Regions from separate parts of the Lactobacillus apis genome, predicted to be linked through region 1. Evidence: predicted binding sites of a transcription regulator. Region 1 holds the regulator's gene; the other holds the start of a gene.

The links. The regulator LexA, encoded in region 1, represses DNA repair genes until DNA is damaged. The targets are predictions, from matches to a motif close to CNAACANNTGTTNG.
Region 2: a site for LexA is predicted at 1,674-1,687, ahead of xerS (tyrosine recombinase XerS). Genes of this name have one in related genera too.

What each region holds. Positions count from the first base shown of each region.
Region 1 covers NZ_CP029476.1:951,620-956,057, forward strand. Annotated here, with positions in the region: gene DKL56_RS04585 (ABC transporter ATP-binding protein) at 1-867, opposite strand, end outside; gene DKL56_RS04590 (YneF family protein) at 939-1,154, opposite strand; gene DKL56_RS04595 (DUF896 domain-containing protein) at 1,224-1,496, opposite strand; gene lexA (transcriptional repressor LexA) at 1,641-2,264, shown strand; gene DKL56_RS04605 (nucleoside phosphorylase) at 2,533-3,300, opposite strand; gene rplS (50S ribosomal protein L19) at 3,396-3,743, opposite strand; gene trmD (tRNA (guanosine(37)-N1)-methyltransferase TrmD) at 3,857-4,438, opposite strand, start outside.
Region 2 covers NZ_CP029476.1:795,289-799,726, forward strand. Annotated here, with positions in the region: gene DKL56_RS03880 (helix-turn-helix domain-containing protein) at 1-20, opposite strand, end outside; gene DKL56_RS07860 (hypothetical protein) at 301-465, shown strand; gene xerS (tyrosine recombinase XerS) at 1,732-2,817, shown strand; gene DKL56_RS03890 (NUDIX hydrolase) at 2,836-3,471, opposite strand; gene DKL56_RS03895 (DegV family protein) at 3,521-4,396, opposite strand.

The sequences.
Region 1 (4,438 bases):
CCAAACCATATTCCCGATATAGGCAATAAATGATACAAGTTGCCCAATTGATAAAGCCTTGTGGCTAACCAACAATCCACCATAAATAATAGTTATTGTATAGGTCAGTCCAATAAGAAGCGTTCCCAATGGGTCAAATAATGAATCCCACTTAAAGACACGTTTATTGATTTTAATCGTATCATTAACCATGTCATTGAAGGCTTCAGTATCTTCTTTTCCTTGACCAAAGGTTTTTAGAACCTTAATCCCAGAAATCGATTCCTGAGTTTTATTGTTTAAACGAGAAAAAGCAGCCTGTGATTCATCAAACGCACCGTATAGCTGATCGCCTAATTTCCATGCCCCCCAGGCAAGAAATGGTAATGGAATAAGTGCAACGATTGTTAACCGCCAATCAACAAATACTATCATTGCGACCATTGTTGTTACACTCATCAAAAGTGAATCAACTAATGTCAATACACCTTCACCCGCAACTTCCTGAATCGCTGAAACATCATTAGTGGCGTGTGCCATTAGGTCACCTGTTCTATGGCGTTGATAGAATGTACGATCCATTTCCATAAAGTGCTCAAACAGTTTAGAGCGCATTTGCAATTCTAATTCGGCTGCACCACCCCAAATTTGACGACGCCAAAAATAGCGGAAAGCATATAAAACTAACGCAGCTAGTACAATGGCTAAGATTAAAGTCGCATATTCTTGCCAAGAAATATGACCTTTATCTAATTGATCAGCCATTAAACCCAAAATTCTTGGTGGTACTAAGTTAATTATTGAAGTTAGTGCTAGAAAAGCAACACCGATTAAATAGCGTTTCTTTTCCTTTTTAAAAAACCAGCCTAACTTAAAAAATATACCCATTTTTCACCTGTCTTTCAAAATAAAAAGGCGGAAGAAATAATCCTCCGTCTGATGTCAATCTAGTTAAGATTTTATTTTTGATGTTTCATCATGTTCATCACTTGGTTTACCTTTTTAGCAGAAGGTTTTTGACCCATTTGTGACATCATGGCAACAATCATATCTTCACTGATTGGTGGATTATCTTTAAAATATTTCTTCATGTATGCTCTAGCACCATAAAATCCGCCAACAAGACCTATTAGCAGCGCTACAATAATTAATACAATTGCTAATCCTAAACTCATAAAATAATCACCTCAATTTGTCCAATAGTTATATCTTACCTAAAAAATAAGTAAATTAAAAGCTATAAATCAGTCTTTTCTCAAGCCTTTCTTACGCTGTGCCTTTTTTGCTTTTTCGGAAGTTACTTCTTTACCATTTTTATCTACGATAACCAAGTCTTCGACGTCTTGTTTAAAGCCAGCACGGAAATTTCTGATAAATTCTTTGTGAAGCTTTTGTCGCTCCTCTTCCTCTTCTTTAGTTAATCCCTGAGCTTCTTTCTTATGGTATAACTCATTGATTCTATCAGTTAGTTTTTTTTCTTGCTCTTCAGTTAATCTTTGTTCATTGTTTTCAGTCATTTTTGCACCTCTCATTTGTAAAAGTCTACCTTACTTTTTGGATAAAAAAAAGAATAATTATTTAGAACGCCTGTTTGTATTAGGCAACATTATTTGTTAGAATGTAGTTAATACAAAGAATTAACTAACGAATGGGAGAAAAAAATGACCAATAAGCAAAGTTCTAAGCAACTACAAATTCTTCGTTATATATATGATACCGTTGAAAAACGCGGATTCCCTCCCACTGTTAGAGAAATTTGCCAAGGAGTTGAACTCTCATCAACTTCTACGGTTCACGGTCATCTTTCTAGACTAGAGAGAAAAGGCTTAATTGTTAAGGACGCAACTAAACCTCGAGCACTAGAAATAACAGAAGAAGGCAAAAAGGCACTTGGTGTCAAGCCTACTGATATTCCCGTTGTTGGTGATGTCACAGCAGGTCAGCCTATTTTAGCCGTTGAAGATATTGAAGATTATTTCCCACTTCCCCCTGATTTAGCTAATGATGCTGGCGACTTATTCATGCTACGAGTTCACGGTGAAAGCATGATTAACGCTGGTATTTTAAACGGAGATAATGTAATTGTCCGTAAACAAAGCTCTGCTACTAACGGTGAGATTGTTGTTGCAATGACCGATGAAAATGAAGCAACCGTCAAGCGGTTCTATAAAGAAAAAGATCATTACCGTTTACAGCCAGAAAATGATAGTATGGCACCAATACTCTTGAACAGCGTTCATATCTTAGGTAAAGTTGTTGGCTTATATCGAAACAACATTATTTAGAAACTATTTATTACACCATTGAAATTTACGAACTAGTTTTATTCGGAATTCAATGGTTTTTTTCTACATTTTTGAGTCGCATCTAAATAAAGCAGAAATGCAAAATTTGTCCTTTTATCTTTCCACAGCAATTATTAAAATGTAATTCACAAATTTTTGAAGTTATTTCGGTATTGAATGCTGTTATATCAATATTTGTTTTAAACTTTGTGAAATGCAGCATAGTTTCACATCGGTTTCACACTTCCATTTTTCACAAAGTTGGAAATTAAATGTTGGCTATAATATTTGCTGCTAAATTGATGGCTTTTTCACGAGCATCACTGCCCCAACCTCTTTCGTCATGCTTTTCTATGTCTTTAAGAGAATCTGCCGTAAATAATATTTGTGCAAAATCTGCCTCTCTAAATTGTGCACACGCAGCCATTGCTGCACATTCCATCTCTACACAAGAGGCTCCCAACTCTTTAGCCTGCTTTACTTTCTTGACAGTTTCCCTAAAGAAGCCATCAGTAGTCCAGGTAGTTACTTCTTCAACCTTAAGACCTTCTTCATTCAGCAATTTTTTGGTCTTAATTAAAAACTCTGACTTTAAGTCAATATACGTTCCTGGTTTCATATAATGAAAGGATGTGCCCTCGTCTCTAATAGCTTTTGTAGGCACTAGAAAATAGTTCTCTGGTAAATCAATTAAACAGCCTGCTGATCCTATTGCTAAAATTTGCTTGACACCGTAACTTATTAACCAATCCAATAGCATCACAGCAGCTGCAGCACCTATCTTCGCTTGACAAAAAGTAATTTTTTCTTCGTCCAAATCAACCTCATAAATTGGAGTTTCTCCTTCAAAACAGTCAAAGAACCCAATTTTTTTATGAGGATGACGAGCCAAGAAATCACCAATCACATCAGGAGTTAGGAATGCAAACAGTAACTTAGGCTGAAAGCGAAAGTTATTAATCTTTTTTTCATGATCTGGTTCTAAAACCGCCCGCGGTTCAGGATCAAATTCTAACAAAAATGGTTCTTTCATAATTCTTTTCCTCATTAAAAATATTTTAATGAATATTTTAACATAAACAAAAAAGAATCACTCCTTTACGGAGTGATTCTTTTTTATTTAAGCGTGAATTAACGACGCTTTTCTGCGATTCTTGCAGATTTACCATGACGTTCACGTAAGTAGTAAAGCTTAGCACGACGTACACGACCGTGACGTAATACTTCAATCTTAGCTACTCGAGGGTCATTTACTGGGAAGGTACGTTCAACACCAACACCAGAAGCAATCTTACGTACAGTATAAGTTGCAGCAATACCTGCCCCCTTACGTTTGATTACAACACCTTCGAACATCTGAATACGTTCGTGAGAACCTTCAACAACACGTACGTGAACACGAACAGTGTCACCAGCACGGAAGTCAGGAATATCATCACGTAATTGTTCTTTAGTTAATTCTTGAATTAATGGATCCATATTTTTCTCCTTCTTCGGCATTCATCAACGATTATCTACGCCAGCGGAACACCCATAACTATTAGTACATTACAATTGCACCTTTGTTATCTTAGCAAAGAAAGCTTGTAAAATCAAGCTCTTGTGTCTTCTTGTTTAATCTCTTCTAACATGGTTTTTTCTTGAGAACTAAGTTCATAATTTTCCAGTAAATCAGGCCGATGCAAATACGTTGCTCGTAGCGACTCTTTATGACGCCATTCATCAATTTTTTGATGATTACCTGAAGTCAAAACAGCTGGGACCTTCATCCCTTCAAAATCTTCTGGTCGAGTATACTGCGGGTATTCTAATAAGCCATGTGCAAAGCTTTCTTCAACTGGAGAGGCTGCGTTACCTAAAATACCAGGTAATAGCCGTACAGTTGCGTCTACCATACTCATCGTTGGCAATTCTCCACCAGTTAAAACATAATCTCCAATTGAAACAGTTTCATCCGCTAAATCATAAACACGCTGATCAAAACCCTCATAATGGCCACAAATAAAAGTCAAATTATCTTCTTTTGACCATTCCTGTGCCATTTTCTGATTGAAAGTCTTTCCTTGTGGTGCAGTAATAATTACTTTACCTTTATTGGCAAGTGAATCAAGTGCCTTTTTAATTGGCATAATTTGTAAGACCATGCCTGCGCCGCCGCCGTATGGCGTGTCATC
Region 2 (4,438 bases), 160 kb from region 1:
TTTCCTAAATTTATACTCATGGAATAAATTCAACCCTTTCAAAAATATAATTCCATCTTCCATAATAACAGAACAATTATAGAATTAAAAATTAAAACAATAAAAATAATGAACAAAACAACTTAACTAATAATGTAGCTAAAGCCACAGATTAGCAAAATTGTTTTTTAACTATACCCCAGATAGTATTGTAGGACAAAAACAAAAAAAAGCAAATAAAAAGGGCTAAAAAAATAAACCTAAAGTGAAGAGATAAAAGCTTGCAAATAATAGTTTAAGTCACCAAAAGAGGTACTGTCAATGCTATTCAAAATTTCTTTAAGACCAGTTTTTGGACAATTAATAATAATATATAAACTAGAAATAGTAAATACAGAAAGCGCTTTTTATAACCATTTATTTAGTTTCAAAACCAAAAATAAAAATAGTAATGAAGTAGCATCATTGATGCACTTAAATAAATAACATTCAAAAAAGCAATGTGCTAATTCACTAATATATACCGGTTAGAAAGTGTCGCTAAAATATAAATCAACCAACTAATTCGATTTTTGTCTGTTTTAGCTTTTTAAGCATTAACAGGTCATCATTTTAGTTTTTTAAAATGATTAGTAGGAAAAAAGAAATAAAAAGAAAATTCATTTGAAAAGTAGGACTTATGATTTCTCCATATGTATAACTTCGTATAATATATATTATGTAAAGTTAAATATAAAAAACTGAAGAGAATATTATTTATCAGTGAGAGCATTACTCGTGTATTTAAATTACTAGTACTAGCATCAAACTTTTTTGTTAAGCAAATGTTTGAGTTCAATTGTCTAAAAAGATCAGTTTAATAGGACCAAAATACTTTTGTTTACGGATACTATCTTCTGCTGTGCTGTTAGAGTGATTTTAAGCGCGTCAAAATCATTTTTGCTCGATAACTGATCAAAAGATTAGCTAATTCGGCAGAATTTTCACTCAATTAAGGTAGAAAACGATTTTTGAACAAAAGTAGAAAATTGTCGAAATTCACTGTTCAGTTAATTATATTTGTAGAGAAATTAGGGCATTTATTCCGTAAAGGATTCCATATGGTCAAATATTCAATTTGGGTCAAAAAATGAAGTAGCTCAACTATTTTTTTAGTTGCTATCATTAAAACTATAATTTTAATGATAGGTATAAGCGTACACTATTAGTTGTTAGTAAAATTTATTTGAGTTTAACTTGTTTAAAGTTGTCAAAACAAGTTAAACTTTTTTATCAAAAATTTTATCGCGTATTTAAAAAGCTAATCTTAGGTTTAAAGATCAGCTTTTTAAATTCTTCGTAGCAATTCAAACTGGTTCTGCGGTAAAAATACAAAATGTCAGTTCGATTTAGATAGATTTGCTGATAAGTTAGAGACGTGGGTAAAAGTCTAATAAATCATAGGAAACTAACAATAAAATAGACTTTACTTCATGAAATAGATAAAAAACGTCCCCTTCTCCTCTAGAGTTTTGATAACCTAAAGTAAATATTCCTTACGCGTCAAGCTATATGATGGTTGAGATGAATTAATTTGTTAGGATGTACTTTATAAAATAAATGCTATGTAAAGTAGTCTGACTATTACTCACTCCCCCATCCTTCTGCTCCCCTAGTTACAAAATAGGATTAAATCACTCTTTTTAGCAAAAAGACAAACATACATTCCGTTTTTGCTTTATAATGATTAAAAAGCATAGTTAGGAGAACTACGTGGAAACTAAAAAGTACTTAGACCTTATTGAAGAAGAATTGAAGAAAATGCCGGATTTTGTTAAAGAGTATAATTTTGGTACCAATCACTCTTTAGCAACCTCTTACCAATATTTGACTGAAATCAGGCGTTTTTTTGATTGGTTAAGGCAAGAAGGAATATCTGATGCTGAAGACAACCAGCATATTACTACTGATACTTTGGCTAATCTTCAGCGTAACGACATAATGCTTTATATCAATTACTTGGGGCATGTTAAAAATCAGCAGGGTAACTTGAACTCCCCCACTACAATTAACCGCTCAATCAATGCATTGCGCTCTTTATTTAAGTTTTTAACCATCACAGCCGATAATAACAATGGTGAGCCTTATTTCGAAAGAAATGTTATGTTGAAGATTGACTCACTTAACAATACAAAAACGTTAAACTACCGCGCACATATTTTGGAGTCTCATATGTATACTGGTGATTTAAAATATCAGTTTTTGGATTTTATTGATAAAAATTTTGAAAAGCAGTGCAACAAGCATGCCCTGCCATCTTTTAAAATCAATAAAGAACGCGATATGGCAATTATTGCCCTTATTTTAGGAACTGGAATAAGAGTTTCTGAGTGTGCAGGAATTGACTTAGCTGACATCAATTTAAAGAAAGCTACACTTGATGTAACCCGAAAAGGTGGTCAACGCGACAGCGTGCCAATTGCAAAGTGGACGATTAAGTATTTGAACAGTTATCGAGAAATACGTAAGAAGCGTTATTTTGCTGATAAAAAGCAGAATGCCTTTTTCCTTACCAGATGGCATGGTCAAACTAAGAGAATTACAACTAATGCAATTGAAAAAATGGTTAATAAATACTCTGCAGCGTTTGGCCATCCGTTAACACCGCATAAATTGCGTCATACGCTTGCCTCCGAACTTTATGGTGTAACTAAAGATCAAGTGCTCGTTGCGCAACAATTGGGCCAAAAAGGCACATCGGCAACAGACTTATATACGCATGTTGACCAAAAGAAACAACGTGATGCTTTAAATGAAATTGCTAATGTTAAAAATCAAGGAGAAAAAAAGCTGGATTAACTATCCAGCTTTTTTATGTTAGTCACAAATAACTTGCCAATGCGGATCATGTGCAGCCTTTAAGCACATTTTTACTTCATCTGCAGTAGTACGATTTACTGATAATGGTGGAAGATGATCAACGTCAAAATAATCATATTCGGTCGTTTCAGTGTTTACAACGAATTTACCGCCAAGTTCTTTGCAAAGGAAAAAGACACTGCAACAATTAATTGCACGCTCTACTCTTTTTTGATTATGAACATTAACGGATTTATCAATTAGCGCAATTACTTTTTCAATTTCGACTTCGCGTCCAGCTTCTTCCTTAACTTCTTTGATGCAATTTTCAGTCGTTGTTAAATTAGGATCACACCAGCCACCTGGCATTGACCAATGTTCATCAGTCGTTTCTTTAACAAGCAAGATCTTCTCGTCGTTAAAAATCGCGGCGCGAACTGCTAATTTTGGAGTCTGGTAACCATCATCGCTACTAAAGAGTTCTTTTACCTGTTTTATTGGTAAACCAGTCTTAGCAGACATAATTTCTGTAGCAATTTCCCTAATTCTGGTATATCGCTCTAGGTCAAACCGGTCGTGACCGTATGCTAATCCGTCTTGAGCAAGACTTTGAAGTTCAATTGCCCAATTAGTAAATTGATCTCTTTTTTCCATGTTTATTTACCTCAAATTACAAAAAAAGCAGCCTATAAGCTGCTTCTACTTAGCCCAAATCAATCTTATCAATATCAATCATCCAGCCAATTGCAAACGATTTTTCACCTAAGTGCGTAGCAATTACCGGACTAAAGGTAGTGACAGAATAATTCTGGTTAGGGAACACTTTCTCTATCCACTCTTTAGCTTCATTGACCTGCTCACTATCATTTGAATCAATAATGAAAAGCTTGATTTTATCTTTATAAGGTAATTCATCAATTTTTTGAGTGGTTAGCTTTTTAATTCTTGAAAAAGCACGCTTCATTGAGCGAATTTTCTCAAATGCAACGATATTACCGTCCTTAAAAGTTAACAGTGGTTTGATATTAAGCATTGAGCCGATAAATGCACCAGCATTACTTAAACGACCACCTCTACTAAGGTTATTCAAGTCATTAGGAACAAAAATTTCGTCAATTGTGGAACGAATTTTTTCAACTCGTTCAAGAATGGTATCGAGATCTAACCCATTGTTAATCATTCTTGAAGTGGCCAAAACCAAATCACCTTGTAAACGAACAGTCATTCTTGTATCAATTGGATGTAGATTATATTTTGGATGATTCTCCGCAATATTGCATAAAGTATGATAAAACCCAGAAATACCACTGGATAAAGTAATCGCAATGATTGCTTCATAGCCTTCATCATGTAATTCATCGAAAAGCTTAATCATATCGCCAATGCTTGGTTGAGAAGTCTTGGGAAAATCAGCTCCTTGTCTTTGCATTTCAAACAATTGATCAGGTGTGATATTGATATTTTCCAAGTACTCTTTTCCACCTATGATAATTGGAATAGGAACAACAACTATATTGTTTTCTTCAGCTTCTTTTTTAGTAATAACGCTAGTACTATCAGTAACCAATGCAATTTTCATCTAAATAACCTTTCGATTCTAATCTGTACAACATAGATGAAT